Regions from separate parts of the Rhizobium sp. KNZ2-6A genome, predicted to be linked through region 3. Evidence: predicted binding sites of a transcription regulator. Region 3 holds the regulator's gene; each other region holds the start of a gene.

Region 1 (10,601 bases), on a different contig from region 3:
GAAAGGCCGGACGATCTTTTGAAGCGCCCGGCCGTTCTTTATATTTATTGCAGCTCTGATTATTCTGCCAGAGCGACGGCGATTTCGGCGGCCAGACGCGCATTGTTTTCGACAAGCGCGATGTTGGTCTTGAGGCTGCGGCCTTCGGTGATGTCGAAGATGGTGCTGAGCAGATAGGGCGTGACGGCCTTGCCGGTGATCTCGTCGCGCTCGGCGCTGTCGAGGGCGCGCTCGATATAGATTTCCATTTCCTCGCGCGGAATTTCGTCCGCTTCCGGAACCGGGTTGGCGATCAGCATGCCGCCATCAATGCCGAGCTGCTCGCGCGTCGACTGGAAATTGGCGATGGCAGCGGGGCTGTTCAGTGTCAGCGGGCTTGCCAGGCCGGAAGAGCGCGACCAGAAGGCCGGGAATTCGGTGCTGTCGTAGGTTACCACCGGAACGCCGCGCGTTTCCAATACTTCCAGCGTCTTCGGAATATCGAGGATCGCCTTGGCGCCGGCGCAGACGACGATGACGCCGGTACGGGAGAGCTCTTCAAGATCGGCCGAGATGTCGAAGCTTTCCTCCGCGCCGCGATGCACGCCGCCGATGCCGCCGGTCGCGAATACCTTGATGCCGGCGCGGGCAGCGGCGATCATGGTGGCGGCGACGGTGGTCGCGCCGGTGCGGCGCTCGGCGATCGCAAAAGCGATGTCGGCGCGCGAGACCTTCATCGCGCCTTCCGTCTTGGCAAGGGTTTCCAGCTCTTCCGGCTCAAGACCGATATGCAGTGTGCCGTGGATGACGGCGATGGTTGCCGGAACTGCGCCTTCCTGCCGGATGATTGCTTCGACGCTGCGGGCCATCTCGATATTGCCGGGATAGGGCATGCCGTGAGTGATGATGGTCGATTCCAGTGCCACGAGCGGGGCGCCGCGCAGCTTGGCGGCGGCAACTTCCTTCGAATAGGAGATCGGAAGCAGTGGCGAGATAGGCTGGGTCATTGTCGTTTCCAATTCACTGAAACAGTATACGCGTTTTGAGCAGGCTTCATGACAGAATTTCGGCCTTGGGAACAAGGGCCAACATCGTCTTCAAAAGCTCTGGAGAGAGATTTTCGGCGGTGGCGAAGGGCGATTGCACGGTGATCGCGGCGGCGGCCGCACCGTGGCGGATTGCCTCTGCGAGATCATGTCCGGCAAGCAGGGCCGATAGAACGCCCGAAGCGAGCGAGTCTCCCGCCCCGGTGACATCGGCGACGTCGTCGACGACGGGCGGCTGCAGGCTGACGACGAGATCGGGGGAAAATGCGATCAGCGGCCGCCTGCCGCGGGTGATGACGCCATTGCGCAGGCCGAGGGCGCGCAATCCGCTTACCCATTCGAGCGGATCTTCCGGCCGGCTTTCGGTCAGCGCGGCGGCTTCGGCTTCGTTGAGGAACAGATGATCGATGCCGGCAAGGCTTGGCTTCAGCCGCACGACTTTCGCCGGCGAGATCGCGATGGCCGCGACGGGGTTGCCGCAGACGGCCGCTCTTGCCGCGATCGCGGCTAACGTTTCGGCCGGCAGATTGGCGTCGCAGAGAACGAGATCGGTCTCTTCAAAGGCGTCGCGAACGGCGCGAATCGCCAGACGTCTTGGGACGAACAGCTTGTAGAGTTCCATGTCGGCAAGCGCGATGACCAGATTGCCGTCGCGTTCGAGGATCGCCGTATAGCTCGGCGTCTTGCGATCGAGGAAAACGAAGGGCCGGTCGTCGATGCCGGCATGGTTTGCCGCTTCTGCCACCATTTCGCCCGAGGGATCGCCGCCGCGTGGCGAGATGAGCCGCACGTTAAAGCCCAGGCGGGCGAGATTTCGTGCCGCATTGAAGCCGCCGCCGCCGGGCTCTTCGAACCATGCGCCGGGGTTGCTGGCGCCGGGTGCCGTCTCGCCGAAGATGCGGCCGCGCCGGTCGATATGGGCACCGCCGAGAACGAGAATCTTCTTCGCCATATGGTTTTCCTCAGCGGTCGAAAGGACGAATCGGACGGATCGATAACATCTCGCAATTCACCGTTCCGGCCATGCAAGTGCCTGGGAAGAAAGAAGAAAACAAAAATAGAACGGAATTCATTTTACCTTTTTCTTTCAATCGCTTGTTGTGCCCTTGCGATAAGAGAACAAATAGAGTACAGAATTCTCATCGGCGGCGACATTGCTAGAGCGGCTTCAATAACCTAAAGGTGGATCGGATGTCTCAGAATTCTTTGCGGCTTGTAGAGGACAAATCGGTGGATAAAAGCAAGGCACTTGAAGCGGCACTCTCTCAAATTGAGCGGTCGTTCGGCAAGGGCTCGATCATGAAGCTCGGCTCTAACGAGAATGTGGTCGAAATCGAAACGGTTTCCACCGGCTCTCTGAGCCTCGATATTGCGCTTGGCATTGGCGGCTTGCCGAAGGGGCGCATCATCGAAATCTACGGGCCGGAAAGCTCGGGTAAGACGACGCTGGCGCTGCAGACCATCGCAGAGGCCCAGAAGAAGGGCGGCATCTGCGCTTTCGTGGATGCGGAACATGCGCTCGATCCGGTCTATGCCCGCAAGCTCGGCGTCGACCTGCAGAACCTGCTGATCTCGCAGCCCGATACCGGCGAGCAGGCGCTTGAAATCACCGACACGCTGGTTCGCTCCGGCGCCGTCGATGTTCTCGTCGTCGACTCCGTTGCGGCATTGACGCCGCGCGCCGAAATCGAGGGCGAGATGGGTGACAGCCTTCCCGGTCTGCAGGCCCGACTGATGAGCCAGGCGCTGCGCAAGCTCACGGCTTCGATCTCGAAGTCCAAGACCATGGTAATCTTCATCAACCAGATCCGCATGAAGATCGGTGTCATGTTCGGCTCGCCGGAGACGACGACCGGCGGTAATGCGCTGAAGTTCTATGCCTCGGTTCGCCTCGATATCCGCCGCATCGGCGCCGTCAAGGAGCGCGAAGAGGTGATAGGCAACCAGACCCGCGTGAAGGTCGTCAAGAACAAAATGGCGCCTCCCTTCAAGCAGGTGGAGTTCGACATCATGTATGGCGAAGGCGTTTCCAAGACGGGCGAGCTGGTCGATCTCGGCGTCAAGGCCGGCATCGTCGAGAAGTCGGGTGCCTGGTTCTCCTATAACAGCCAGCGCCTTGGCCAGGGCCGCGAGAACGCGAAAATCTTCCTGCGCGACAATCCGGATCTCTCGCGCGAAATCGAATTGTCGCTGCGCCAGAATGCCGGCCTGATCGCCGATCGCTTCCTGCAGAATGGCGGTCCCGATGCCGACGATGGCGAATCCTCTGGAGAATAAAGATTTCCGGGAGCAATCCCGGGCTTGATGTGAGACTAAAATTCGAAACCGGCCGTATTGTCCAAGGGATGTGCGGCCGGTTTTGTTCGTGCGGCTGGACAGCGCCGGGAGCGAACGATAAAAGCCACTGACTTTGACGCAAGTTGCTGAGCGCAGGACTGAAGGGCCCCATATGAGCGGTGTGAATGAAATCCGGTCGACCTTCCTCGACTATTTTAAGAAAAACGGTCACGAGATCGTGCCGTCGAGCCCGCTGGTGCCGCGCAACGATCCGACATTGATGTTTACCAATGCCGGCATGGTGCAGTTCAAGAACGTGTTCACCGGCTTGGAGCAGCGTCCCTATACGACGGCGTCCACGGCGCAGAAATGCGTTCGCGCCGGCGGCAAGCACAACGACCTCGACAATGTCGGCTACACCGCGCGCCACCACACCTTCTTCGAGATGCTCGGCAATTTCTCCTTTGGCGACTATTTCAAGGAGCGCGCCATCGAGCTTGCCTGGAACCTGATCACCAAGGAATTCGGCCTCGATGCCAAGCGCCTGCTGGTCACGGTCTATCACACCGATGACGACGCCTATAATCTCTGGAAGAAGATCGCCGGTCTTTCCGACGACAAGATCATCCGCATCGCCACCAGCGACAATTTCTGGGCGATGGGCGATACCGGCCCGTGCGGTCCCTGCTCGGAAATCTTCTACGACCATGGCGATCATATCTGGGGCGGCCCTCCCGGCTCTCCCGAAGAAGACGGCGACCGTTTCATCGAGATCTGGAATCTCGTCTTCATGCAGTTCGAGCAGATCACCAAGGAACAGCGCGTTGACCTGCCGCGTCCGTCGATCGACACCGGCATGGGTCTCGAGCGCGTTGCCGCCGTGCTGCAGGGCAAGCATGACAATTATGATATCGACCTGTTCCGCGCGCTGATCGAAGCCTCGGAAGAGGCAACTGGCGTCAAGGCGGAGGGCGAGCATCGCGCTAGCCATCGCGTCATCGCCGATCACCTGCGCTCCTCCGCCTTCCTGATCGCTGATGGCGTGCTGCCATCGAACGAAGGCCGCGGCTACGTGCTTCGTCGCATCATGCGTCGCGCCATGCGCCACGCGCAGCTGCTCGGCGCGAGAGATCCGTTGATGTGGAAGCTGCTGCCGGCGCTGATCCAGCAGATGGGCCGCGCCTATCCGGAACTGGTGCGCGCCGAGGCGCTGACCTCAGAAACGCTGAAGCTTGAAGAGACCCGTTTCCGCAAGACGCTGGAACGCGGCCTGTCGCTGCTCAACGATGCGACCTCGGACCTGCACAAGGGCGACAGCCTGGACGGCGAAACCGCCTTTAAGCTCTACGACACCTATGGTTTCCCGCTTGACCTGACGCAGGATGCGCTGCGCGCCCGCGGCATCGGCGTCGATATTTCTAGCTTCACCGATGCCATGGAGCGGCAGAAGGCCGAAGCGCGTTCGCATTGGACCGGTTCCGGCGACAAGGCAACCGAGACCATCTGGTTCGAGCTCAAGGAAAAATTCGGTGCGACGGAATTCCTCGGCTATGATACGGAATCTGCCGAAGGCGTGATCCAGGCAATCGTCAGGGACGGCGTTGCCGTCGATAGCGCCTTTGCCGGCGACAAGGTGCAGATCGTCGTCAACCAGACGCCATTCTACGGCGAATCCGGTGGTCAGATGGGTGATACCGGTGCTGTCTCCAGCGACAACGGCAAGCTGACGGTGGGTGATACCCAGAAGAAGGGCGAGGGACTTTTCGTTCACGTCGCCGAAGTCTCGGAAGGCACGATCAAGGTCGGCGATGCCGCGGTGCTGACGGTCGATCATGCAAGGCGCTCGCGCCTGCGCGCCAACCATTCCGCGACCCATCTGCTGCACGAAGCGCTTCGTGAAGTGCTCGGCACCCACGTCGCTCAAAAGGGTTCGCTAGTTGCGCCCGAGCGCCTGCGCTTCGACGTTTCGCATCCGAAGCCGATGACGACCGAGGAGCTGAAAGTCGTCGAGGAAATGGCAAACGAGATCATCCTGCAGAACTCGTCCGTCACGACCCGCCTGATGAGCGTGGACGATGCGATCGCCGAAGGTGCGATGGCATTGTTCGGTGAGAAGTATGGCGATGAAGTCCGCGTCGTTTCGATGGGGCAGGGCGTGCGTGGCGCGAAGACCGGCAAGCCCTATTCCATCGAGCTTTGCGGCGGCACGCACGTGTCGGCTACCGGCCAGATTGGTCTCGTGCGCATTCTCGGCGATAGCGCAGTCGGCGCCGGCGTACGCCGTATTGAAGCGGTGACCGGCGAATCCGCGCTTGCCTATCTCGCCGAGCAGGATGAGCGCGTGAAGAGCCTTGCCTCCACGCTGAAGGTCCAGCCGACGGACGTGGTTTCACGCGTCGAAGCGCTGATGGATGAGCGCCGCAAGCTCGAGCGTGAATTGGCTGACGCCAAGCGCAAGCTCGCCATGGGCGGCGGTCAGGGTGGCCCTGCCGATGCCGTTCGCGACGTCAACGGCGTCAAGTTCCTTGGCAAGGCAATCTCCGGCGTCGATCCCAAGGATCTCAAGGGTCTGGCCGATGAAGCCAAGGCCAGCCTCGGGTCCGGCATCGTTGCGCTGATCGGTGTCTCCGAAGATGGCAAGGCAAGCGCTGTCGTCGCGGTTACCGAAGACCTTATCGGCCGCTTCAGCGCCGTCGATCTCGTTCGCGTCGCTTCGGCAGCCCTCGGCGGCAAGGGCGGCGGCGGCCGTCCCGACATGGCGCAGGCTGGTGGCCCGGATGGCGCCAAGGCCGATGAGGCGCTTGAGGCGGTTGCTGCGGCTCTCGCCGGCTAAAGGCTCAATTTTCTTGTAATCGCGAAAATGGCGGATGCTGCGGCATTCGCCATTTTTCTTTGCGCAGGCAGCTCCGCAGGATTTGTCAAATCGGGTTATGGTCTTGTCGAGCCGATCGATTTGCAAGGGGTTTGACATGAGTGGCGGAACGGCGTGGACGCTTTACGAGACCCGGTTGCGGCGGGTTTCGGCCTATATCCATGAGCATCTGGACGATGAACTCGATATGGAAAAGCTCGCCGAGATCGCCTGCATGTCCAGCTATCACTGGCACAGGATCTATCGGGCGATCTATGGCGAGACGGCGGCGGCGACCGTCAAGCGGCTGAGGCTGCACCGTGCCGCCGGCGATCTCGTAAACACCCGTCTCTCCGTCAGCGACATTGCAAAGCGGTCGGGCTATCCCAACCTCCAGTCGTTCAACCGCATCTTCAGATCCGTCTACGGCATGCCGCCGGCGCGATATCGGAATGAGGGAAGCCATACGATCTTCGAACCCAGCACCCAAGGAAGGATTACGGTCATGTTCGACGTTACGCTTCGCACCATTTCTCCGATGTCACTGATCGGTGTCGCCCATCGCGGCTCCTATATGCAGATCGGCCAGGCTTTCGAAACCTTGTTCGGCACCATCTTTGCTCGTGGCCTCGCCGGGCCGGATATGCGCATGATCGGCGTCTATCTCGACGATCCCGATGTCGTGGAGACGGACAAGCTGCGTTCCTATGCCTGCGTCACCGCTGGCCAAGGAATGACCGTAGATATGCCGTTTGAGCAGCGTTCGCTCGATGGTGGCGATTATGCCGTGCTGCGCCACAAAGGCCCCTATGCCGACATGCACAAGGCCTATCAATGGCTGTACGCGCAATGGCTGCCGGCCTCGGGGCGGCAGCTGCGCGATACCATCATGTTCGAGGAATATATCAACAACCCGCGCGACGTGCCGCCGACGGAGCTGTTGACCGATATTTATATGCCGCTGAAATAGCGGCATAAGATCTCTATAGAGGACTTCCTCTCAACATCTTGTACTATCAGGCATTAGCCGGCTTCGGCATCGCGGCATTATCGATCTCGTTGCCGCGGCGATAGGCGTCGCGGTCGCTGACCCGGCCCCAATAGTCGATGAAAGCCTGGCGCTTTTCGATGGTGCCGAAGTTGAGGCCCCAGCCGACATGCGAACCGACATAGACGTCGGCGGCCGTAAAGCGGTCGCCTGCGATGAAAGGCGAGGTCGTGACGGCGTGCTCGATTGTATCAAACACATTCGCGAAGCTGCCGCAGCCGGCCATGCGCAAGCGTTCCGGCGGGACTTCGAAGCCGAGGGCACGGTTGGTCACCGCCATTTCCATCGGGCCGGCGGCAAAGAACATCCAGCGGAAATAGCGGCCGCGCTCTGCTGCCGTCGGGGCAAGGCCTGCCTGTGGGAAGGTTTCTGCGAGATAGGCGCAGATGGCGGCACCTTCGGTGACGATGGTATCGCCATGCTTGATGGCCGGCACCTTGCCCATGGGGTTGACCGCAAGATATTCCGGCGATTTCATCGTCGTGCCGAAGTCGAGATATTCGGTGCGGTAGGGCTGGCCGATTTCCTCGAGCATCCAGCGGGCAACGCGTCCGCGCGACATCGGGTTGGTGTAAAAAACCAAATTCTCAGTCATAATAATTCCTCAGCAGACTACTGGTCATTTTATCAGGGTGAGTTCTTTGGCGATGCCTTCTTATCCAGATAATGCCAGGCCGCGAGCCACAGCAAGATAAAAGCTGCGATTTCACCAGAGATCACCGCTGGCCAAATTTCACCGATGCGGTCGTCCCACCATTTCTGTGGGCCGAAGCATATCAGTGCTGTCGCCGCGGCGGCGGTTTGAAGACCGGCCCGCAGGTGAGGCATCTCACCGGGTACAATCAGTCCCAAAACAGAAACGGCGATGGAAACGGCCAGAAAGGGGCTCATTGCGAATAATGGTATGACGCGGGGCGGATGTGGCTCGATGCCAAAGAAAAGGGACAGGAGCATCACGGACTGAAGAACGACCAGCATCACCAGGCACATACGGGCCAAGATGGCATTTCGTTTATCGAACATGGACATGTGACTCTCCATTTGATATCCGTACATATGCGTACGGGAATTATCCGTACGACTATGTACGGTTTTTGTCAATGGAGCCGCTATGAGAGTCGAGAGACGCCGCCAGCGCGAAGAAGAAATCCTCGAATGCGCATTTGTCATGGTGGAAAAGGAAGGCTATGCGGCGTTGTCGATGCAAGCGCTTGCCCGGCGCAGCAGCGCATCCAAGGAGACCTTGTATGGCTGGTTCGGCGGCAAGCCTGGCCTCTTTGAGGCAATGGTTGCCTATAATGCTGCAACTATTGCAATCCCTTCCCCTGAAGAGGACGTGAATGCCGCTATCCAGCGGCTGGGGACGGCGCTTCTGCGCATGCTTCTCGGTGAGCGCGCCGTCTTGCTCAATCGCATTGCCGCGGCGGAGGCGAACGAATTGCAGGGGTTGGGCCGAATGCTAGCTGCACGAGGCAGGAATACCGTTCTGCCGAAAATCGCTGATTACTTCGCGGAATTGACGAGGCGCGGCTTCATCCATGCTCCCGATGCATTGGAGGCGGCCGAAACCTGGCTGTCGCTGCTAACCGGCGATCTTCAGATCCGCCGGGTTATCGGCGCTTTGCCTGAGCTTGACGAAGAGCAAGTTATCGCCCGCTCAGAACAGGCATTGCGATCATTCATGCGCCTTCACGCGCCGAATGGTGGCGGCGGACAAGGCCACTGCTCCTGAATGCAGACGGCGGGGCAGGCCCCCGCCGTCGAAGGTCTCATGTTCGGCAAGAATAGCTTAGGCAGCCATGGCCTTCTTGAGGTTTTCGTCGATCTTGTCGAGGAAGGCGGTGGTCGAGAGCCAAGGCTGATCGGGGCCGATCAGCAGTGCCAGGTCCTTGGTCATGTAGCCGGCTTCGACGGTATCGACGCAGACCCTCTCAAGCGTTGCGGCGAACTTGGCGAGTTCGGCATTGTCGTCGAGCTTGGCGCGGTGAGCGAGGCCACGGGTCCAAGCGAAGATCGAGGCGATCGAGTTCGTAGACGTTTCCTGGCCCTTCTGGTGCTGGCGGTAGTGACGGGTGACCGTGCCGTGCGCGGCTTCGGCTTCGACCGTCTTGCCGTCTGGCGTCAAGAGAACCGAGGTCATCAGGCCGAGCGAGCCGAAGCCCTGGGCAACCGTGTCGGACTGGACGTCGCCGTCGTAGTTCTTGCAGGCCCAGACATAACCGCCGGACCACTTCAGGGCGGAGGCGACCATGTCGTCGATCAGGCGGTGTTCGTAGGTGATGCCGGCTTCGTCGAATTGAGCCTTGAATTCGGCCTGGTAGACTTCTTCGAAGATGTCCTTGAAGCGGCCGTCATAGGCCTTGAGGATGGTGTTCTTGGTCGACAGGTAGACCGGCCACTTGCGCATCAGGCCGTACATCATCGAGGCGCGGGCGAATTCGCGGATCGACTCGTCGAGGTTGTACATGGCCATGGCGACGCCGGCGCCGGGAGCGTTGAAGACTTCCTTCTCGATGACCGTGCCGTCTTCGCCGACGAACTTGATGGTCAGCTTGCCCTTGCCGGGGAACTTGAAATCGGTGGCGCGGTATTGGTCGCCGAAAGCATGGCGGCCGACGACGATCGGCTGGGTCCAGCCCGGAACGAGGCGCGGAACGTTCTTGCAGATGATCGGCTCGCGGAAAATGACGCCGCCGAGGATGTTGCGGATCGTGCCGTTCGGGCTCTTCCACATTTCCTTGAGGTTGAATTCCTTCACGCGGGCTTCATCCGGCGTGATCGTCGCGCACTTGATGCCGACGCCGTACTTCTTGATGGCGTTGGCGGCATCGACGGTGACCTGGTCGTTGGTGGCGTCGCGGTTTTCGACCGAGAGGTCGTAGTAGTCGATATCGATATCGAGGTAGGGGAAGATCAGTTTTTCTTTGATGAGCTGCCAGATGATGCGAGTCATTTCGTCGCCATCGAGATCGGCAACGGGGTTAGCGACCTTGATCTTCTTCATGCTTCTGCCTCGTTTAAGCTGATGGGACCGGATGGTCCTGTGAGTAATGTGAAGTCCCGAGGGCTATAACACCGCAAGTGCGGAACGCAAAGCCGATAGAGCCTCAGGAATCGCGTTTTTGATCATTCCTGGCATCACCCGCTTTTTGCGATCCGGCCATTGCCAAAGTGGTCGATGGGACTAATGTCGCGCATGTTTTGCCTGTTACTACGGAATCACGTCATGCAGAAATTTGCCGCATCCGCGCTTGCCTTCACGCTCTTTCAGTTCTCCCTCGGTGCACATTCGGCACTGGCCGCCGATGCGACGGCGCCGGTCAAAGCCATCATGGACGCGGCCGTTTCGAACTGGGCAGGCGGGGACAGCGACTGGCAGGATATCTTCGACGAGAGCAAG
Region 2 (10,601 bases), on a different contig from region 3:
GCGGCTTTTCAAGCGAGGAAGGGGCCGAAACGGTACGGTTTTCGGGCTTTTGAGAGCAGCCACCCGCCCTCGCCCTTCGAGACGGCCCTTTGGGCCTCCTCAGGGTGAGGGCTAGCTCTTTCATCCTGCCGCAGTTCGTTTCGTCTTCATCCTGAGCCTATCGAAAGGATCGGAGGCTACCCTCGTCCTTCGAGGCTTCGCCTCCGGCTACGCACCTCATGATGAGGGCTTTCGGCTAGGCGCAAAAGATTAGCCCTCCTGGTGAGGAGGCCCAAAGGGCCGTCTCGAACCACGAGGGCGGGTGATTGATCCCCTTACTCGGCCAATCCGAGCGAGGCTAGATAAGCTGCCGATGCCGGGATCTTCGACTTGTCCTTGATCTCGATGATCAGGCGCGGATTGCTGCTAAGCTTGCCAAGGGCTGCAAAGACCGCGCGCCAGTGGATGCCGCCCTCGCCGAGGCTCCAGTGACGGTCGGCATAGCCGTCCGCGTCCTGCAGGTGGACATGCTGCAGGCGGTTGCCGGCGGCGTGGACGTAGTAGTCGACCGGCGGAGCGCCCGTATAGCCATGGGCATAATGGGCGTGGCCGGTATCGATCGACACGGCGACGGCGGGCGAATTGAAGCTGTCGGCAAGACCGACGCGGATATGGGGATCCTTGTCCTCGATATTCTCGATGACCATGGTGAGCCCGATGTCTTCGGCGCGCTTCACCGCATCCTTGAGCGTCAGATGCGTGTATTCGATGATCTTCTCGCGCTCGCCCTTGTTGTTGTCGAGGTTGTTGTAAGACCAGGACGTATAGGGGCTATGGATAACCATCTGCGTGGCGCCGATATTGGCGCAGACGTCAAGCGCCTGCAGCAGGCGCTTGGAGACGACGGCGCGGATATCCGGGTCCTGCGAGGCAATGACGAAGCCCCAGAACGGGCCATGGATGCCAAGGCGACCCTGGTGGCCAGCGAGCAGCTTTCGGGCACGCTCGGCCAGCGGAGCCCAGTCGCCATTGAGGATTTCAGCTTCGACGAAGCTCTGCAGTTCCAGGTCGCGCGGCTTTTCGAGCAACCAGTTGCGATGGATTTCGACGTCGTCAAGCGTCATGGCGGCGCCGACAATGGGAAGGGAGGTCATGGAGAGGCTCCATTGGAGAGGAATTCAGGGTGGGGAGAGAGGCCCGGAAAGGCCTCGGCACGCCTGTATGGACCCCCTTCTTGTCGATCATATTACAGCGGGTGGGAAAGATGATGTCCCGTTTCCTGAATTTGCGTTTCCCGCTTCTGGGGTGCCGCAACTGCGAGATAGTCCCCTCTCCCCGCTCGCGGGGAGAGGGTTAGGGTGAGGGGCTGTTTGCGAAGGCGAATTGCGCGGTCTTGTCGCTATTTGCGACGGGCGATCTGCAGAAACGGTGGAAGGTGCCTAGCCTACCGCTCTTCTTGTACAAAAACAAATCATAGGCCTCCACCAAGTCGATGGTCCGCGGCCCCTCACCCCAGCCCTCTCCCCGCAGGCGGGGAGAGGGGGCCTTTTCCGAAAAAAGCCGGGCAAAATGCCCGGCTTAGAAACGCTAGAGATAACGATGACCGATCAGGCGGCCCAGGGGCGCGATGCGGCGTTCGTCTTTTCGAAGCTGTCGATCGCCTTGGCCTTTTCCAGCGTCAGGCCGATATCGTCGAGGCCGTTCAGCAGGCAGTGGCGCTTGAATTCGTCGAGTTCGAACTTGAGCGAGCCGCCGTCCGGGCCGGTGATTTCGAGGTTTTCCAGATCGACCGTCAGAATGGCGTTGGAGCCGCGCGAGGCGTCGTCCATCAGCTTGTCGAGATCTTCCTGGCTGACCTTGATCGGCAGGATGCCGTTCTTGAAGCAGTTGTTGTAAAAGATGTCGGCGAAGCTTGTGGATATGATGCAGCGGATGCCGAAGTCGAGCAGCGCCCAGGGAGCGTGTTCGCGCGAGGAGCCGCAGCCGAAATTGTCGCCGGCGACGAGGATCTTGGCGTCCTGGTAGGCTGGCTTGTTCAGCACGAAATCTTCGTTCGGCGTGCCGTCTTCATTGTAGCGGGCTTCAGCGAAGAGCCCCTTGCCGAGACCCGTGCGCTTGATGGTCTTCAGATAATCCTTCGGGATGATCATGTCGGTATCGACATTGACGACCGGGAGGGGTGCCGCGACACCGGTCAACTTCACGAACTTGTCCATGGGGTCCTGCCTTCATTCTCGTCTAAGCACGAATTATCCTGCCAATAGAGCAAATCCGGCCCGAAATGAAGGAGAATCTTGGGAATGCCCTAAAATGCAGCGCCTTGGGTCGCATTCCATCCTTCGAGCACGTGTCCGAGCTTGGGCGAATGCGTTCGGCAGCCCACAAGGGGCCGCCCTCACCTGTTTCGACTTCAGAGGTCGATGATCGTGCCGCGACCGTCGTTCCAGATGCGCATTTCGCGCTGGCCGTTCGCCTTTGCCTTGGCATGCACCGGCGCCGGCTTCATGCGGAGCGAAATCGCACGGGCTGCCATGAGCACGGTCAGGATACCGCCGACGGCAAGCGTGACCGAAACGGTAAACAACGCCATGGCCGCAAACACGGTGATACCGGCAAGCGCGATGAACAGGGAACGGATATTCTGCATGGTCGAGACCTCTCTACATCAGGCAATGTGGTCCTCTTCCTTTCCCTCTGCAAGAGGAGCATGGCTTTTTGTTGACTTGCCCGGCGATCAAAAGCGCGGCAAAACAGCACAATGAGCCAGTCCGCGAGCCAAAACTCCCCTGCCCGTCCCGCCCGCCTGCGCCGTTCGGTCTTAAGCGTTCCCGCCAGCAACCGCCGCGCGCTGGACAAGCTTTCGAGCCTCGATTGCGACGCCGTCATCTTCGATCTCGAGGATTCGGTTTCGCCGGAAAAGAAGGCCGAGGCGCGGGAGAATTTGCGGGTCTTCTTCGCGGCCTCGCCGCTGCCGGGCAAGGAGCGGATCATCCGCATCAATGCGCTTTCCTCCAATTTCGGCGCCGACGACCTGGCGTTGGTTACGGAGTTGGGGCCGGATGCGGTGCTCTTGCCCAAGGTGGACGAGCCGCAGGATGTAACCGTTGTCAGCGACAGGCTCGCGGAAGCGGATGCGCCGGAAGACTTACGCATCTGGGCGATGATCGAGACGCCGCGCGGTATCCTGAATGCGGCCGCGATCGCCGAGGCCGGGCGCACGGCGGGCAGCCGGCTCGATTGCTTCGTCGTCGGCCTCAACGATCTCAGAAAGGAAACGGGTGTCCTGCCGCATCCCGGCCGCGCCTATCTCGTGCCCTGGCTGATGCAGGTAGTGCTTGCTGTCAGTGCCTATGGGCTCGAGGCCATCGACAGCGTCCTCAACGATTTCAAGGACGCGGCGGCGTTCGAGGCCGAATGCGGCCAGGGCCGCATCATGGGCTTTGCCGGCAAGATGCTGATCCATCCAAACCAGATCGAAGCGGCCAACCGGCATTTCGGGCTTGATGTAATAGCCATCGCCGAGGCTGAAGCCATCATATCAGCCTTTGCCGAGCCGGGTGCCGATGCTCTCAATGTCGTGAACCTGAACGGGCGGATGGTGGAGCGGCTGCACCTTGTCCAGGCGGAAAGACTGGTCCATAAAGCTCGCCTGATCGAGCAGCGCTCCATCGCCCTTCGACAGGCTCGGGGTGAGGGCTGATACGTTACGAAAGATGCTTTGATGAAACTCTATCGCTTCCTCACCGGTCCCGACGACGCGTCCTTCTGCCACAAGGTGACCGCGGCGCTGAACAAGGGCTGGGAGCTGTCGGGCTCGCCGACCTATGCCTTCAATGCCGCGACCGGCCAGATGCAGTGCGGTCAAGCCGTCCTCAAGAACGTGGCCGGCAAGGATTACGATCCGGAGATGAAGCTTTCGGAGCAGTAAGCGCCGGTTAAATCCTCAGCGAGGATCTCTCCCTCCCCGGCTCTCATCCGGTCGGGGCCGATATCAGCGATCCGTCGCCTCTTCGGCGCTTTCCTCGATACGCTCCATGTCCTCGTCGCTCAGGCCGAAATGGTGGCCGATCTCGTGGATGAGGACATGGGTGATGATATCGCCGAGGGTTTCCTCGTTCTCAGCCCAATAATCAATGATCGGCCGGCGGTAGAGGCGGATCTTGTTGGGCATATCGCCGGTTTGAGCGGTGTAGCGCTCCGATATGCCGCGACCCTCGAAGAGGCCGAGCAGGTCGAAGGGCGTTTCCAGCGCCATGTCCTCGAACACGTCGTCATCCGGGAAATCTTCGATGAGGATGATGAGGTTGCCGGTGAGCGAGCGAAATTCTTCCGGCAGGTGGCTATAGGCCTCCATTGCCAGAGATTCGAATGTGCTGATGGAGGGCGAGTGACGATCCCGCCAGTTTTCGCTCTGGTCAACGCGAGCCATGAATGCTTCCTTCCTTGGCTGGTCATATAGAGACTTTGCGAGGCTTTTACGAGAGCGGATTAGGGCGTGATACCGAAAAGTGTAAGAGCGGTTTTCGGACGACATCATGCTCTATTTATTTGATTTTAGGCCGAATTCAGATTTTGGGTCGAGTAGGCCTAAAACCATTCGGCCGCGGGCACAGGAATATTTTCTTATAAATTGGTGTTGACTCTTCTCCCGACCTCTGGAATCCATAAGAACATAACAGGAACATTACCGATCTGGAGTGAACGTCATGGCTGAGGCCGCCGTGGCGCGGGAAACGCTTTTTGCCCTGCGTGAAACCATTGCCAGACTGGAAGGCAGGCCGATCCCGGCGCTGGCAGCGGCGGCGCATGAGATGCTGGCGGCCAAGCCGGTCATGGGATCGGCAGGCATTGGAAAGCCTCTGCCTGCCCAACCCGGACCTGCTCAGGCTAAGCCTGCTCAGCCGTTTCTTGCGACCGACGTCGACGATCTCGACGTCGCTCTGCAAGGCGGTCTGCCGCTCGATGGGCTGACGGAAATCCGCTCGCTCGGCCTGCGCGATGCTGGGGCGGCGAGCGGCTTTACCCTTGCGCTTGCCGCGCGGCTGCATGCGCAAGCGTCAGGTACAGATGCGGCCACATCTCCGATCCTGTGGATCGGTGATACGGTCGCCACGATGGAGGCAGGTCTGCCCTATGCCATCGGCATCCGGAATTTCGGCCTGGAGCCCGAGGCTTTCCTGCAGGCTTCACCGCGCAAGCTGGAGGACGCGCTCTGGGTCGCGGAGGCGGCGCTTGGGAGTGCTGCCTTTGCTCTTGTCATTCTGGAAGTGCGCGGCAATCCGGCTCGTTTCGGCCTGACCGAAAGCCGGCGGCTGGCTTTGAGGGCCAAGGCGGCGGGGCGGCCCTTGTTTCTGTTGCGACAGGGAGGCGAGGAGGAGGTAAGCAGCGCCCTCTTCCGCTTTTCCGTCGAACCCGCGCCGGCGCTGGCGCGGCCCCTGCCGGACGGATCGGTGCTTGGCGGCAGCATCGGTCATCCGGCCTTTCGTCTGACCTTGGAAAAGAGCCGAAACCCGGCGCCTCTTTCCATAACCCTGGAGTGGAATGCCCATGACCGCCGCTTTGCCTCTATCCTCGACACTCAACGCCCTTCCCTTCCCGGCGAACACACAGCGCATTCTGGCGCTGACCTTTCCGCATCTGCCGACCGACCGCATCGCGCGCAAGCGCTGGGGCCTGTCCTGGCGTTCGACAGGCAGGCTTGAAGCGCCGCCGCTCGCCTGTGCCGGCAAGCTCAACAATGCCATGCGGCTCACCGCGCTCAACGAGCGTGCGGAGATGATCGGCCTGAAGCAGGGTCAGGGCGTGGCCGAGGCAAAGGCGATCTGTCCCGATCTCGATGTCGTCGAGGAGGATCCGGCCGCGGATCGCAAGCTTTTGGAAGCGATCGCCGACTGGTGCGACCGCTATACGCCGCTGGTGGCGATCGACGGCAAGGATGGTCTTTTTCTTGATATCACCGGTTGCGCCCATCTCTTCGGCGGTGAAGAGGCACTGCTCGAGGACATCTTGATCCGGATTTCCCGATTGGGGCTCGATGTGCGCGGCGCCATTTCCTCCGCGCCTGGCCTCTCCTGGGCGGTCGCTCGTTTCGACGAAAGCCGTGTCGTTCCTTCGGAAGCCATGGAAGAGGCCCTGGCGCCACTGCCCGTGGCGTCTCTGAGGCTTGGGGAAGAGACCATTGCCGCGTTGCAGAAGCTGGGATTGAAGCAGGTGGGCGACCTTCTGGCCGCGCCGCGTGCGCCGCTTGCCCGCCGTTTCGGCGCGCAGTTGATGTTGCGGCTCGATCAGGCCGCCGGCCTCGTCGAGGAGCCGATCTCGCCGCGTCGTCCGGTGGCGCAATTGTCGGCCGAGCGCCGGCTGGCCGAGCCGGTGCAGGCGGAAGCCGATATTCTCATGCTTGCCCGCCAGCTTGCCGAAACGCTGAAGCCGGGATTGGAGGCGCGTGGTGTCGGTGGCCGCTCCTTCGAGCTTTTGTTGTTCAGGGTGGATGGGGCAGTCTTCCGCATTGCCGCCGGCGCATCGCAGCCGCTGCGGGAGCCGAGCCGGATCGCAAGTCTGTTTACGGAGCGTTTTGGCGCCATTCATGACGATCTCGATGTCGGCTATGGTTTCGAGATCGTCCGTCTCAATGTTCTTCAACATGCGCCTTTCGACGCGATGCAAGGAGATTTCGTCGGAGAAGGCCGTCAGGACGGGTCGCTCGCCGCTTTTGTCGACCGGGTGACCGCGCGGCTGGGGCCGGATTGCCTGCAGGGGTTCGAGCTGCGGCAGAGCCATATTCCCGAGCGGGCGATACGGCCGGTGCCGGCCATGGATGTTCTTGCCGCTCGCAGACGGGCGGGTACCGACTATGTCGGCTACGGCTTTTCCCGGGGCGAGCGGCCGCTGCGGCTGTTTCGCATGCCGGAGCCGATCGAAGCCGTTGCCGCCGAAGTGCCCGATGGCCCGCCTCGGCAATTCCGCTGGCGGCGTGTCATGCATCGGGTCAACCGGGCCGAAGGGCCGGAGCGGCTTTCGGCGGAATGGTGGACCGAGGAAAGGCAAGAGCCTGCCCGCGATTATTTTCAGGTCGAGGATGACGAGGGCCATCGCTTCTGGCTGTTCCGCAAGGGGCTCTACGGCCAGACCGCAACGCCGCCGGACTGGTATATGCATGGGGTCTTCGCATGAACGCGCGCCCGAGCTTCCATGAACCCGTGCCTTTCTTCGAGATCGGGGTGAGAACGAACTTCTCCTTTCTCGAAGGCGCCTCGCATCCGGAAGAGATGGTGGCGCAGGCCGCCTTTCTGAGGCTTTCCGGATTTGGGATTGCCGACCGCAATTCGGTTGCCGGCGTGGTCAAGGGGCATGCGCATACCAAGGTTCTCCAGGCGAAATATGAAGACGTCATCAAGGAAAATCTTGTGCTTCGAGCCCAGGGGAAGCCGGAAAAGCCGTTCCTGAAGCCGGTTCGTTTCCAGCCCGGCGCCCGCCTGGTTTTTGCGGACGGCACGCCCGACATTCTTGCCTATCCGGAGAATCGCAAGGGCTGGGGGCATCTCTGCCGGCTGTTGAGCGCCGGCAATCTCAATGGCGAGAAAGGCGTCTGCATCCTCAACGAAAGCGACCTGATGGAATGGGGCGACGAGATGATGTTGGCGCTCATTCCCGATGCGGCAAGCGTCGAGACGTCGGAGGGGCAGGCAAAGCTTGAGGAATGCCTGAAGCGGCTATGGATGCGCTTTGGCAGGAAATTCCATATGGTCCTGTCGCCGGCCTATGACGGGCGGGATCGGCTGGTCTTTGCCACGCTCTCCATCATCGCGCAGCGCAACGGCGTGCGGCTGATCGCCAGCAATCAGCCGCTCTATCACGCAACCGAGCGCAAGCCGCTTGCCGATATCGTCGTTTCGATCCGCGAGCATGTGCCGATCGCCGAGGCCGGCTTCAAACTTGCCGCGAATGCCGAGCGCTTTATGAAGGACGCCGCCGAAATGGCGCGCCTTTTCCGGGATTATCCGAAGGCGATCGCCAATACGCAGAAATTTTTTAGCCGGCTGTCTTTTTCGCTGGATGAGCTGAAGCATAATTATCCCGACGAAAGCACTGACGGCGAGACCGTTGCGGAAACGCTGAAGCGGCTGACATGGGAGGGGGCGGCATGGCGTTATCCCGACAAGATACCTGAAGATGTCTCGATACAGATCAAGCATGAACTCGAACTCATTCGCGAGAAGAAATACGAGCCCTATTTCCTGACGGTGCGCCGGATCATGGAGTTTGCCCGCAGCAAGAATATCTTATGTCAGGGGCGTGGTTCGGCTGCTAATTCCGTGGTCTGCTATTGCCTTGGAATCACCGAGGTCAATCCGAAGATTACGACGCTTTTGTTCGAGCGCTTCATCTCGACGGAGCGTGAAGAGCCGCCTGACATCGATGTCGATTTCGAGCATGAGAAGCGTGAAGAGGTCATCCAGTTTATCTATGACCATTACCACATCGAACACGCCGGGCTGACGGCGGCGGTCACCAGCTATCGGGCGCGCTCGGCTGGCCGCGAAGTGGCGAAAGCCTTCGGCCTGTCCGAGGATGTGCAGTCTGCCCTTGCGAGTGGCGTCTGGGGCTGGTCGACGGAGGAATTGTCCGAGCGCGAGGCAAAGATTGCCGGCCTCGATCTCAAGGATAAGACGACACGCAACGTGCTTTCCTACGCTTCGACACTGATGGGTTTTCCGCGGCATCTGACCCAGCATGTCGGCGGTTTCGTCATCACTCGGGATCGGCTGGATGAAGTCGTGCCGATCATGCATACGGCGATGGATGATCGCTACATGATCGAGTGGAACAAGGACGATCTCGACAATCTCAACATATTGAAGATCGACGTGCTGGCGCTCGGCATGCTGACCTGTCTTGCCAAGGCTTTCGACCTGTTGCTGCTGCATTACGATGTGAAGAAGGAGCTCGCCGATCTTGGTTATGCCAATTATCCCGATGGTGGACCGGTCTATGACATGATCTGTCGCGCCGACACGATCGGTGTCTTTCAGATCGAGAGCCGGGCGCAGATGAGCATGCTGCCGCGCCTTAGACCCCGGGAATTCTATGATCTTGTCATCGAGGTGGCGATCGTCCGGCCCGGTCCTATCCAGGGCAATATGGTGCATCCCTATCTCAAGCGGCGGGAAGCCGATCGGGCGGGAAAGGAGCTAGACTATCCGAGCGAAGAGCTGAAAGAGGTGCTGAAGCGCACGCTGGGCGTTCCCCTGTTTCAGGAACAGGCTATGCAGATCGCCATTACGGCAGCGGGCTTTAAGCCCGCGGAGGCTGACAAGTTGCGCCGGGCAATGGCGACCTTCAAGCGAACCGGGACTATCCATACCTTCGAGGAGAAGATGGTCGAGGGCATGGCTGCAAAGGGATATGATCGCGAGTTCGCCAAGAACTGTTTCGAGCAGATCAAGGGCTTCGGCGAATATGGCTTCCCCGAGAGTCACGCGGCTTCCTTCGCCCTCCTCGTCTACGCCTCTTCCTGGCTCAAGGCCTATTATCCCGATGTCTTCTGCGCGGCGATCCTCAATGCACAGCCGATGGGTTTCTATGCGCCGGCGCAGCTGGTGCGCGATGCGCGCGAGCATGGCGTCGAGGTGCGGCCCGTGGATGTCAATCGTTCCAGCTGGGATTGCCTGCTGGAGCGGGGGCGCTTCGATAAGGATGCGGTCGAGCCGCGCCATGCGTCGATGCGCGGGATCATCAGGACGCAATGTGCCGTTCGTCTCGGCTTCCGGCAGGTCAAGGGTCTGTCCGAGGATGAGATGAAGCAGCTTGTCGAGCGCCGTGGCGATGGCTATCGGTCCGTGCGCGATCTCTGGCTGCGCTCCGGGCTTGCCAAGGCACAGATCGAGCGCCTGGCGGATGCGGATGCGTTCGGCTCTATCGGCCTCAGCCGACGGGAGGCGCTATGGGCGGTGCGGGCGCTCGATGCCGGCAGTGCGGCCGAAAAGCTTCCTCTCTTCGATCTCAGCGATCATACGGAGCTGCAGCTTGAGCCGGCGGTTGCGCTGCCGGAAATGCTGCCCGGCGAGCAGGTCATCGAAGATTATCGCTATCTGTCGCTGTCGCTGAAAGCGCATCCGGTTTCCTTCCTGCGCGCCGATTTCGCGCGGCAGGGCATCGTGCAAAGCCGTGATCTGCCCAAGGTGGCAAATGGGCGGATGGTGACGATCGCAGGCCTGGTGCTGGTGCGCCAGCGGCCGGGTTCGGCCAAGGGGGTGATCTTCATGACCCTGGAGGACGAGACCGGTGTTGCCAATGCGATCGTCTGGCGGAAAAAATTCGAGAAATACCGCGCCATCGTCATGGGCGCGCGGCTAGTGAAGATCCGCGGTCGGCTGCAGAGCGAGAGCGGCGTCATCCATGTGGTGGTCGATCATATCGAGGACATGACGCCGGCGCTCGGCATTCTGCAGCGCGAGGCGCGGCGTTTCGGCGTCAGCGATCGGGCGGATGAGGCGCTGCGGCCGACCATGGATGTCAGGCAGAAGGAGAAGCCCCCTCTGCTGCTCCCCGAAGCCGGTGCCGGGGCAGCGGCGGAAGGCCGCAGCAATGGCGCCGAAACGGCCAGAGTCATGCCGCGGGGACGC
Region 3 (10,601 bases):
TCGCACGGAACGGCAAAGCACATGCGCAGGAAGTTGGACGCATAGTCGAGATCGTTCTTCGGATAAACGAAGGGCTGGCCGATGTGGTATTTGTAGGCCATGGCGGCGAGCGTCGGCATCTTGGCGATCATGCGCAGGCTTGCGACCATGCGCTGATGCGGATCGGTGATGTCGGTCGAGTCGTGATAGAAGGCGGAGAGCGCGCCGACGCAGCCGCACATGACGGCCATCGGATGGGCGTCGCGGCGGAAGCCGGTGAAGAAGCGCGACATCTGCTCGTGCACCATCGTGTGGTGGGTCACACGATAATCGAAGTCCTTCTTCTGCGCGGCCGTCGGCAGTTCGCCGTAGAGAAGGAGGTAGCATACTTCGAGGAAGTCGCCGTGTTCGGCCAGCTGATCGATTGGATAGCCGCGATGCAGCAGAACGCCTTCGTCGCCATCGATATAGGTGATGCTGGACTCGCACGATGCGGTCGAGGTGAAGCCAGGATCGTAAGTGAAAGTGGAGGTGTTCTTATAAAGGGCACCAATATCAATGACACTTGGGCCGATGGTTCCGGTCTTCACCGGCAAGTCCACCGTCTTTTCACCCCAAGTTAGTTTCGCGCTTTGTTCCGTCATGCTGATCCTCCAAGATTTGGCGGGATTGGCGCCATAAAAAGCGCCAAAAGGTTAAGCGACTACCGACTAGCTATATGATCCAGAGCCTAATGCCAAGTTATCCCACCGCCGAATTGTGCATTGCGGTATCAACTTTTGGGCACTGCGGTGGCGCCATTGACGAGGCTGCGCTGGGAAACCGGCTCTATTTCGTCTCTCCTATGCCGATTTCGATTGAAATCACTGCACGGTGACGGCAAAAATCGCGCCAAAGCTGTAGTTTTGCGTGGGGGCGGCGGCGAGTGCCTAATTTGGAGGCAACGGAGCAGCGTGAAGATGGCCGGGATGTCGCTGCGCCTTTGCAGCTTCGCCCTGCTGTCGCGACGATTATGCTTCGCGCCAAAGTGCCGCAAGGAGAGCGGACGCAGGATTACGCGCCGCTGACATCGCGTCTCCTCTTAGCCGCAGGCCGCATTCGAGGCAGCATTGCCCGGCTGGTCGAAGAGGAGGCTGCACATGGCCGCGCCATCCTTTTCGCGCCGATCTATATGGGTCTCGGTGCGATCCTCTGGTTCGAAGCTGGCAGCGATCCACCGCCGCAAGCCGTGCTGGCGGGCCTGTTTGTCTTTGCCGCCAGCTTCGCGTTCCGGCGGGAAGCGGGAAGGCTGTTTCGCCACCTGCTTTTCGCCGGCATGCTCATTTGCCTCGGCATGACGCTGGCTCAATGGGAAAGCTGGCGGGCTTCCACTGTCATGCTCGACTCGGCGGTGACCACGACCGTCACGGGCAGCGTCGAGCGACGTGAATCCTATGACAATGGAGGCTGGCGCTATGTCGTCCGGGTCGAGGCGACGGAAAAGCCTACGATTCGCCGTTCGCCGGAACGGGTCACGATCTTCATACGCAAGCAGGTAAAACCGTTCGACCTCGGCGACCGCATCCAGGGCAGGGCGCGTTTGACGCCGCCGTCCGGGCCGGCTCTACCTGGCCTCAACGATTTCGCCTTCAGCTCCTATTTCAATGGCATCGGTGCGAATGGTTTCGCTTATGGCAGCCCAGACTTGCTATCTCCATCCGGTGATAGTGCAAATTCGCTGTTGGACAAGGCTGATATCTGGCTTGCCGGCCTGCGCAACGGCATTGGCGACAGGATCAGGGAAACCTTGCCGGGAGATACGGGCGCCTTTGCCGCGGCGCTCGTCACCGATGAGAGACGTGCGATCTCCAAGGATACGACCGAGTCGCTGCGAATTGCCGGTCTCACTCACATCATTGCAATTTCAGGCCTGAACATGGCGCTGTCGGCCGGCATCTTCTATGTCGGCCTGCGCTATCTGTTCAGCTTGTTTCCGGGAGTTGCGCAGGCATGGCCGACCAAGAAATTCGCCGCCTTCGGCGCGCTTTTGACGGTGACGGCCTACTACCTCATTTCGGGTTTTGGCGTATCCGCTGAGCGCGCTTTCATCATGATGGCGATCATGCTGGTGGCCGTGCTTTTCGATCGGCCGTCGCTCAGCCTTCGCAATGTCGCGCTATCTGCCATCGTCATCCTCATTCTGTCGCCGTCGCAGGTGCTGGGCCCAAGCTTTCAGATGTCCTATGCCGCGACGCTGGCGCTGGTCTCGGGCTATTCGCTATGGAAACGACGACGGCCTCGCGAAAACATCCTCTCGCGTGTCCGTCTGTTGAGCCCGCTGCTCTTCGTCTCGCGCTTCTTCGGTGGCGTGCTGTCGACCTCGTTCATCGGTGGCGCATCGACGGCCATCTTCTCGATCGAGCATTTTCACCGGCTGGCGACATATGGGCTTGCCGCCAACCTCGCGGCCATGCCGGTGGTCTCTTTCATTGTCATGCCGTTCGGCATGGCGGCAATGCTGCTCATGCCCTTCGGCCTGGACGGGCCACTCTGGAAAGTCACCGGCGAGGGACTGGAGCTCGTCATCCTGATCGCCAAAACCGTGGCTGGTTGGGGAGGCGACATCACCTTCGGCCGCCAACCCGGCTGGTTGATGCCGACCTTCATTGCCGGCTTCCTGATCATGACCATGTTGCGGAGCCGGCTTCGCCATCTGGGCCTGCTGTTGCTGCTTTCATCCACTGGCGTGGCTGCATTCGGCTCCGCCGTGCCGAAGCCGGATCTGATGATTTCCGAGGACGGTGTTCTGGTTGCGCTGCGGCAGGACGATATACTCGCCACAAATCGCGAAAGGCCGCAGGCCTTCATTTTCGAACAATGGCAGAAGGCGCTGGTCGCAACCGAACACCAGCCTCCCATTATTCTCCCCAGTGACAGCCGGCTTCCGCAGATCAACAAGACGACCGATCGCCGTAGGCGATTAAGCAGCGAAGAACAGAAAGCGGTCCGCAAGGCAATGGAAGAGGCGCTGGATCGGACGATGCAAGGAAGTTTCGCCTGTCAGAAGGGCGCGTGGTGCGTGGCGATGCTCGATAATGGCGCCATGTTGGTCACCATCGAAAATGCTGCCTATCTGCCGCCGGCTTGCGATACCGCGCAAATCGTCGTCACATCGATCCGGCTGCGGCTCGATCATTGCCGCTCCGGCGCAATGCTCATAACCGGCGCAACATTGCGGCGAACTGGCTCTCTCGAAATGACCCTCGGCGCAGATACGCCAACCGTTTCGACGGCATTCAAAAACCCGCAGCGACCATGGACGCGGCATCGAACTTACGATTGGCGCGCAGACAAGTTCGCCACGCCAATCACGCTGAAATCACCGGTCAGTGATAACGCCGAATAAGGCCGACGAGCTTCCCTTGGACCTTGACGCGATCCGGCCCGAAGATACGGGTTTCATAGGCTGGGTTGGCGGCTTCCAGCGCGATGGAGGCGCCCTTGCGGCGGAAGCGCTTCAGCGTCGCCTCTTCGTCGTCGACGAGCGCAACGACGATATCGCCGGGATTGGCCGTCGTCGAATTGCGGATGATGACCGTGTCGCCATCGAAAATTCCGGCGTCGATCATCGAATCGCCCCTGACCTCCAGTGCATAATGCTCGCCGGAGCCGAGCATATCGGCGGGAACGGTAATGTCATGCGTATTGTTCTGAATGGCGGAAATCGGAACGCCGGCGGCGATGCGCCCCATGACCGGTACCGATACCGAACTGTTCTGGTCGTCGTTGGCAACTTTCGCCGGGGCGGGCGGCGCGACCGGCTGAGATTTGCCGAGACTGCCCTCGATAACGCTCGGCGAAAAGCCACGACGCGGCTGCAGGCTCGAATTATAGGCCTCCGGCAGCTTGATGACTTCGAGCGCTCGCGCCCTGTTCGGCAAGCGGCGAATGAAGCCTCGTTCCTCGAGCGCCGTGATCAGACGGTGAATGCCGGATTTTGATGCCAGATCCAGTGCGTCCTTCATTTCGTCGAAAGATGGCGGGACACCGGACTCTTTCATCCGCTCGTGAATGAAGAGAAGCAGTTCCTGCTGCTTGCGAGTCAACATCGTCTTGGAACCCCAAATCAAGAAAATCGTCGTGAAACAAATCCAGAACGGACACTATATGTTCCATATGTGTTCCGCAAGTGCTTAAATTTCAGTAAAGCTTCGCCGGGCCGATCAAATAATTGCCGTCATCGAATGGATCGCTTGAAATTCCTCGGGAATTATATCCGCGCTAATTCAGCGATAAATATGAGAAATGCCGCTTTGTTCGCTTTATGGACGCTTCACCTCTATCCTGTTCACTTCAAGTGCGGATAAAGACGACGGTTGTCACCTAAGCCGGCTACAGTTGAGAATCAGCGCGTTCCCGTTGTCAGGGTGCATCCGACTCACATTCTCTTGCGCCTTCACAGCTTGGCTTTCGTCTTGAATTGAGCATTGTATGGGCGCAAATCTGCTCTCGCAGGCAAACAAGGGAGGACCATGACTTTGTCGCCGCATCCGCTTGATCATCTCGTGCTGCCGACCGTCAACATCGCTCTGGCGCGCGAGCGCCTGGGCAAGCTGGGCTTCACGGTGGCTCCGGATGCCCGCCATCCTTTCGGCACGGAAAATGCCTGCGTCTTCCTTGCCGACAAGACCTATCTCGAACCTTTGGGCGTAGCATCGCAGGAACAATGCGAGACGAGCATTGCCGACGGCAATGTCTTCGTTGCGCGCGACCAGGCCTATCGCTTCCGCGTCGCCGAGGATGGATTTTCGGCCCTGGTTTTCGGCACGGAGGATGCCGTTAGCGATGACGAGCGTTTCAATGCGGCCGCGATCTCGGCTGGGCGCATGCTGGATTTCTCCCGGCCGATGAAGATGCCGGATGGAACGGAAACCACGGCCGGTTTTCGTCTCGCATTTGCGGCCGATCTGCGCGCGCCGGATTTCCTGGCCTTCTGCTGCCAGCGCATCAATCCGCTGCCGGCCGATCGCAGCGCGCTCGAGCGTCACGAAAACGGCGTGACCGGCATCGCGCGGGTGGCGCTTTCCGCGCTGAAACCAGCGGCGTATCGCACCTTCTTCGAAGAGATCGTTGGCGGCCCGCGGGTCTCGGAACACTCCTTCGGCCTGACGATCAAGGCAGCCAATGTCGATGTGGAAGTTTTGACGCCGGAAGGAATGGAAGCATTCTACGATTTGCCTGTTCACACCAGCGATCCCGGGCTGAGAGCACGCGCAATCCTTTTCAAAACGCGCGATCTTTCCGTGACATCGTCGCATTTCACTGCTAACGGCGTCACCTACACGCGTAAGAACAATCGTATACTGGCAAGGCTGGCGCCCGGACAGGGCGCATTATTCGCCTTCGAGGAGATAGCATGAGCACGAATTCCGAAGTCACCGTCGGCGAGGGTGCCTCCAAGGTCCTCTTTTCCAATACCGCCAAGCTGTCGCTGATTGCCGGCCCCTGCCAGATGGAGAGCCGCGACCATGCTTTCATGGTCGCCGGAGTTCTGAAGGAGCTCTGTGGTAAGCTCGGCATCGGCCTTGTCTACAAATCCTCCTATGACAAGGCGAACCGGACCTCTCTGTCAGGCAAGCGCGGCATCGGCTTGGAAAAATCCATGGAAGTCTTTGCCGACCTCAAGAAGGAATATGGCTTTCCGGTTTTGACTGACATTCACACGGAAGAGCAGTGCGCTGTCGTCGCCAAGACGGTCGATATCCTGCAGATCCCGGCTTTCCTGTCGCGCCAGACCGATCTCCTGGTTGCAGCCGCCAAGACCGGCCGTGTCGTCAACGTCAAGAAGGGTCAGTTCCTCGCGCCGTGGGATATGAAGAACGTGCTTGCCAAGCTCAATGAGAGCGGCAATCCGAATATTCTTCTGTGCGAGCGCGGTGCCTCCTTCGGCTATAACACGCTGGTTTCGGATATGCGCTCGCTACCGATCATGGCGGCCATGGGCGCGCCTGTCATCTTCGATGCGACCCATTCCGTACAGCAGCCCGGCGGGCAGGGCGGTTCTACCGGCGGCGACCGTCGATTCGTCGAGACGCTGGCGCGCGCCGCAGTCGCTGTCGGCGTCGCGGGTGTTTTTGTCGAGACGCATGAGGACCCGGACAATGCGCCCTCGGATGGCCCGAACATGGTCTATCTGAAGGATATGCCGCGGCTTTTGGAGAAGCTGCTGGCCTTTGACGCCGTGGCCAAGGCCTAAGAAATATCAGGCATTCAACAGGCTGACATGAATTTGCTTTACGCGGCCTGCAGGAGTGCCAAATCGGGGCGCGGATCGGCATTGAAATTTCCGTGCCTTCGATTAAGACGATTTAAATCGATTTATAAACCAGCGAGCAGGAAGCTATCATGACCGCAATCACCGACATTATCGCCCGCGAGATTCTCGACAGTCGTGGCAATCCGACCGTCGAAGTCGATGTCTACCTCGAAGACGGCAGCATGGGCCGCGCGGCGGTTCCGTCGGGCGCGTCGACCGGCGCGCATGAGGCCGTCGAGCTTCGCGATGGCGGCAAGCGCTATCATGGCAAGGGTGTTGAGAAGGCCGTCGAAGCCGTCAATTCGGAAATCTTCGATGCCATCGGTGGCATGGATGCCGAAAACCAGATCCAGCTCGACAACATCATGATCGAACTGGACGGCACGCCGAACAAGTCGCGCCTGGGCGCCAACGCCATCCTCGGCGTCTCGCTCGCTGTTGCCAAGGCCGCCGCCCAGAGCGCCAACCTGCCGCTCTACCGCTATGTCGGCGGCGCCCATGCCCGCCTCCTGCCGGTCCCGATGATGAACATCATCAACGGCGGCGCCCACGCCGATAACCCGATCGACTTCCAGGAATTCATGATCCTGCCGGTCGGCGCTGAATCCATCCGCGATGCCGTGCGCATGGGCTCGGAGATCTTCCACGTCCTCAAGAAGGAACTGGCATCGCAGGGCCACAACACCAATGTCGGTGACGAAGGCGGCTTTGCACCGGGCCTCTCCAGCGCCCCGGCAGCTCTCGACTTCATCATGAAGTCCATCGAAAAGGCCGGCTACAAGCCGGGCGAGGAAATAGCTCTCGGCCTCGATTGCGCCTCGACTGAATTCTTCAAGGACGGCAAGTACGTGCTCGAAGGCGAGGGCCGCACGCTGGAATCCGGCGCGATGGCCGAATATCTGGCCGAACTGGCCGCCAAGTACCCGATCGTTTCGATCGAAGACGGCATGGCTGAAGACGACTGGGAAGGCTGGAAGACGCTGACCGACCTGATCGGCAAGAAGACCCAGCTCGTCGGCGACGACCTGTTCGTCACCAACTCCGCTCGCCTGCGCGACGGTATCCGCATGGGCGTTGCCAACTCGATCCTCGTCAAGGTCAACCAGATCGGCTCGCTGACCGAGACCCTCGATGCCGTCGAGACCGCGCACAAGGCCAACTACACGGCCGTCATGTCGCACCGCTCGGGCGAAACGGAAGATTCCACCATTGCCGATCTGGCGGTTGCCACCAACTGCGGCCAGATCAAGACCGGCTCGCTGTCGCGTTCCGACCGTCTGGCCAAGTACAACCAGCTCATCCGCATCGAAGAAGCGCTCGGCCCGCAGGCAAAGTATGCCGGCCGCTCCATCCTTCGTGGCTGATATCTGATCCGCGGGATCCGCTTGGATCTGCGACCAGATTATTCGCTGAAATCGAACCGCGCCTTCGGGCGCGGTTTTTTGTTGGCCCGCGCAGTTAGAGTCAACGGACGGTTAATCTCTGCCGGTTAAATTAGCTCTAGGTGTTTGATTTGATGTGATCTTGTCCGAAGCGGTATTGGCTTCGGAGCGGGATTGCCTAAAGCCAGAGCGTTCGAGCGAGTATGTGGACAAAGTATCATAAGAAGAGAAAGTTCGGGCGCTTCATTCTTCCCGCCATCACCATCGCCTTCGTGAGCTATTTCGGTTATCATTGCATCCATGGCGATTACGGTCTTAAGGCGACCGAAGTATTCGAGCAGCGCCGCGTCGACCGCGCCAAGGAATTGGCGGATCTGGTCACCAAGCGCGAGCACCTTGAAAAGGAGGTCACGCTCCTGAGTGATGGCTCCCTGGACAAGGATATGCTCGATCAATATGCGCGCTATCAGTTGACCTATTCCAAGGCGAACGAGATCGTCATTTTCAACAAATAGCCACAATTAACCGAATTTCGGTTAATCAAGTTTTCGCAAGTTATATCAATAACTTGCGAAGAATATGAGCCATGCAATTATAGCATTGCTGTGGCGGACAATCTTGCCTATGTTACGCCTCACCACAAAAACGAGGCTACTCACACAGGGAGGGTTGAATGGCGCCGCGAAAAAACGCGACCGTTTCCAGCCGTAAGACAGCATCAAGGCCTGCCAAGGAAACCAATGGCGGCCCGATCGCAGATTTCGATCGCGATGCGGAGCTCAAGGCTTATCGTGAGATGCTCCTGATCCGCCGCTTCGAAGAAAAGGCCGGCCAGCTTTACGGCATGGGCTTCATCGGCGGCTTCTGTCACCTTTATATCGGCCAGGAAGCTGTCGTCGTCGGCATGCAGCTGGCGCTGAAGGATGGCGACCAGGTCATTACCGGCTATCGCGACCACGGCCATATGCTGGCAACCGGTATGAGCGCGCGCGGCGTCATGGCTGAACTCACCGGACGCCAGGGCGGCTATTCCCGAGGGAAGGGCGGCTCCATGCACATGTTCTCCAAGGAAAAGAATTTCTACGGCGGCCACGGCATCGTCGGCGCCCAGGTGTCGCTCGGCACCGGCCTCGGCTTTGCCAACTGGTATCGCGGCAATGACAATGTCAGCGTCGCTTATTTCGGCGATGGCGCCGCCAACCAGGGCCAGGTCTACGAAAGCTTCAACATGGCGCAGCTCTGGAAGCTGCCGGTGATTTTCGTGATCGAAAACAACCGTTACGCCATGGGCACGTCGACCGCTCGCGCCACGGCGCAGGCAGACTTCTCCAAGCGCGGTGCATCCTTCGGCATTCCTGGCCTCCAGGTTGATGGCATGGACGTACGCGCCGTCAAGGCCGCGGCTGACGAAGCCGTTGCGCATTGCCGCTCCGGCAAGGGCCCGATCATCCTGGAAATGCTGACCTACCGTTATCGCGGCCACTCCATGTCCGACCCGGCCAAATACCGTTCCAAGGACGAAGTGCAGAAGATGCGCTCCGAGCACGACCCGATCGAACAGGTCCGTATCCGCCTTCTCGAAAAGGGCTGGGCGAGCGAAGACGATCTGAAGGATATCGACAAGGATGTCCGCGACATCGTCGCAGACAGCGCCGATTTCGCCCAGAACGATCCGGAGCCGGATGCATCCGAGCTCTACACCGACATTCTGCTCTAAATCGGGGAGGGACGATCCATGCCCATCGATATTCTCATGCCCGCCCTTTCTCCGACGATGGAAGAGGGTACCCTTTCGAAATGGCTCAAGCAGGAAGGCGACAAGGTCGTTTCCGGTGACGTCATTGCCGAAATCGAAACCGACAAGGCCACCATGGAAGTGGAAGCCGTTGACGAAGGCACAATCGGCAAGCTGCTGATCGACGCCGGCACCGAAGGCGTCAAGGTCAACACCAAGATCGCCATCCTTCTGCAGGACGGTGAATCCGCCGATGCCATTTCGTCCGCAAAGGCTGCACCCGCCGCCGAGCCGGCAAAGACCGAAGCTCCTGCCGCCGCTCCGGCGCCTGCTGCTGCACCCGTTCCGGCCCAGCCGAAGGTTGCCGCAGCCGCTGATCCGGAAGTTCCGGCCGGCACGGAAATGGTATCGATGACGGTGCGTGAAGCGCTGCGCGACGCAATGGCCGAAGAAATGCGCGCCAATGCAGACGTCTTCGTCATGGGCGAAGAAGTTGCGGAATACCAGGGCGCCTACAAGGTAACCCAGGGCCTGCTTCAGGAATTCGGCGCACGTCGCGTGATCGACACCCCGATCACCGAGCATGGCTTTGCCGGTATCGGCGTCGGTGCTGCGATGGCCGGCCTTCGCCCGATCGTCGAGTTCATGACCTTCAACTTCGCCATGCAGGCGATCGACCAGATCATCAACTCCGCCGCCAAGACGCTCTACATGTCCGGCGGCCAGATGGGCGCTCCGATCGTCTTCCGCGGCCCGAACGGTGCGGCAGCCCGCGTCGGCGCTCAGCACAGTCAGGATTATGCAGCCTGGTACAGCCATATTCCGGGCCTCAAGGTCGTCATGCCCTACACGGCAGCCGACGCCAAGGGCCTGCTCAAGGCTGCGATCCGCGATCCGAACCCGGTCATCTTCCTTGAGAACGAAATCCTCTACGGCCAGCATTTCGATGTGCCGAAGCTCGATAATTTCGTGCTGCCGATCGGCAAGGCCCGCATCCATCGTCCGGGCAAGGACGTCACGGTCGTCTCCTTCGGCATCGGCATGACCTATGCCACCAAGGCTGTCGCCGAGCTGGAAGCCCAGGGCATCGATGTCGAACTCATCGACCTGCGCACCATCCGCCCGATGGATCTGCCGACGATCATCGAATCGGTCAAGAAGACCGGCCGTCTGGTCACCGTCGAGGAAGGCTATCCGCAGTCCTCCGTCG

The links. Region 3 encodes LexA, which represses DNA repair genes until DNA is damaged. Its sites were predicted from a motif close to TGTTCNNNNTGTGTTCNG; they were not measured.
Region 1: the regulator LexA is predicted to act here: its motif matches at 2,073-2,090, upstream of recA (recombinase RecA).
Region 2: the regulator LexA is predicted to act here: its motif matches at 4,646-4,663, upstream of ACPYOP_RS26135 (ImuA family protein).

The regions. Positions count from the first base shown of each region.
Region 1 covers NZ_JBNDIC010000006.1:72,353-82,953, reverse strand. Annotated here, with positions in the region: gene ACPYOP_RS06565 (pseudouridine-5'-phosphate glycosidase) at 60-986, opposite strand; gene ACPYOP_RS06560 (carbohydrate kinase family protein) at 1,033-1,977, opposite strand; gene recA (recombinase RecA) at 2,217-3,302, shown strand; gene alaS (alanine--tRNA ligase) at 3,475-6,135, shown strand; gene ACPYOP_RS06545 (AraC family transcriptional regulator) at 6,272-7,123, shown strand; gene ACPYOP_RS06540 (glutathione S-transferase family protein) at 7,170-7,796, opposite strand; gene ACPYOP_RS06535 (hypothetical protein) at 7,829-8,230, opposite strand; gene ACPYOP_RS06530 (TetR/AcrR family transcriptional regulator) at 8,313-8,933, shown strand; gene ACPYOP_RS06525 (NADP-dependent isocitrate dehydrogenase) at 8,991-10,205, opposite strand; gene ACPYOP_RS06520 (hypothetical protein) at 10,428-10,601, shown strand, end outside.
Region 2 covers NZ_JBNDIC010000048.1:24,511-35,111, forward strand. Annotated here, with positions in the region: gene ACPYOP_RS26105 (sugar phosphate isomerase/epimerase family protein) at 315-1,133, opposite strand; gene leuD (3-isopropylmalate dehydratase small subunit) at 1,587-2,195, opposite strand; gene ACPYOP_RS26115 (hypothetical protein) at 2,390-2,626, opposite strand; gene ACPYOP_RS26120 (HpcH/HpaI aldolase/citrate lyase family protein) at 2,738-3,679, shown strand; gene ACPYOP_RS26125 (DUF1737 domain-containing protein) at 3,701-3,907, shown strand; gene ACPYOP_RS26130 (metallopeptidase family protein) at 3,971-4,408, opposite strand; gene ACPYOP_RS26135 (ImuA family protein) at 4,686-5,681, shown strand; gene ACPYOP_RS26140 (Y-family DNA polymerase) at 5,722-7,149, shown strand; gene ACPYOP_RS26145 (error-prone DNA polymerase) at 7,146-10,601, shown strand, end outside.
Region 3 covers NZ_JBNDIC010000052.1:798-11,398, forward strand. Annotated here, with positions in the region: gene gltA (citrate synthase) at 1-623, opposite strand, end outside; gene ACPYOP_RS27000 (ComEC/Rec2 family competence protein) at 905-3,364, shown strand; gene lexA (transcriptional repressor LexA) at 3,345-4,067, opposite strand; gene ACPYOP_RS27010 (VOC family protein) at 4,491-5,378, shown strand; gene kdsA (3-deoxy-8-phosphooctulonate synthase) at 5,375-6,214, shown strand; gene eno (phosphopyruvate hydratase) at 6,364-7,638, shown strand; gene ACPYOP_RS27025 (FtsB family cell division protein) at 7,860-8,171, shown strand; gene pdhA (pyruvate dehydrogenase (acetyl-transferring) E1 component subunit alpha) at 8,330-9,373, shown strand; gene ACPYOP_RS27035 (pyruvate dehydrogenase complex E1 component subunit beta) at 9,392-10,601, shown strand, end outside.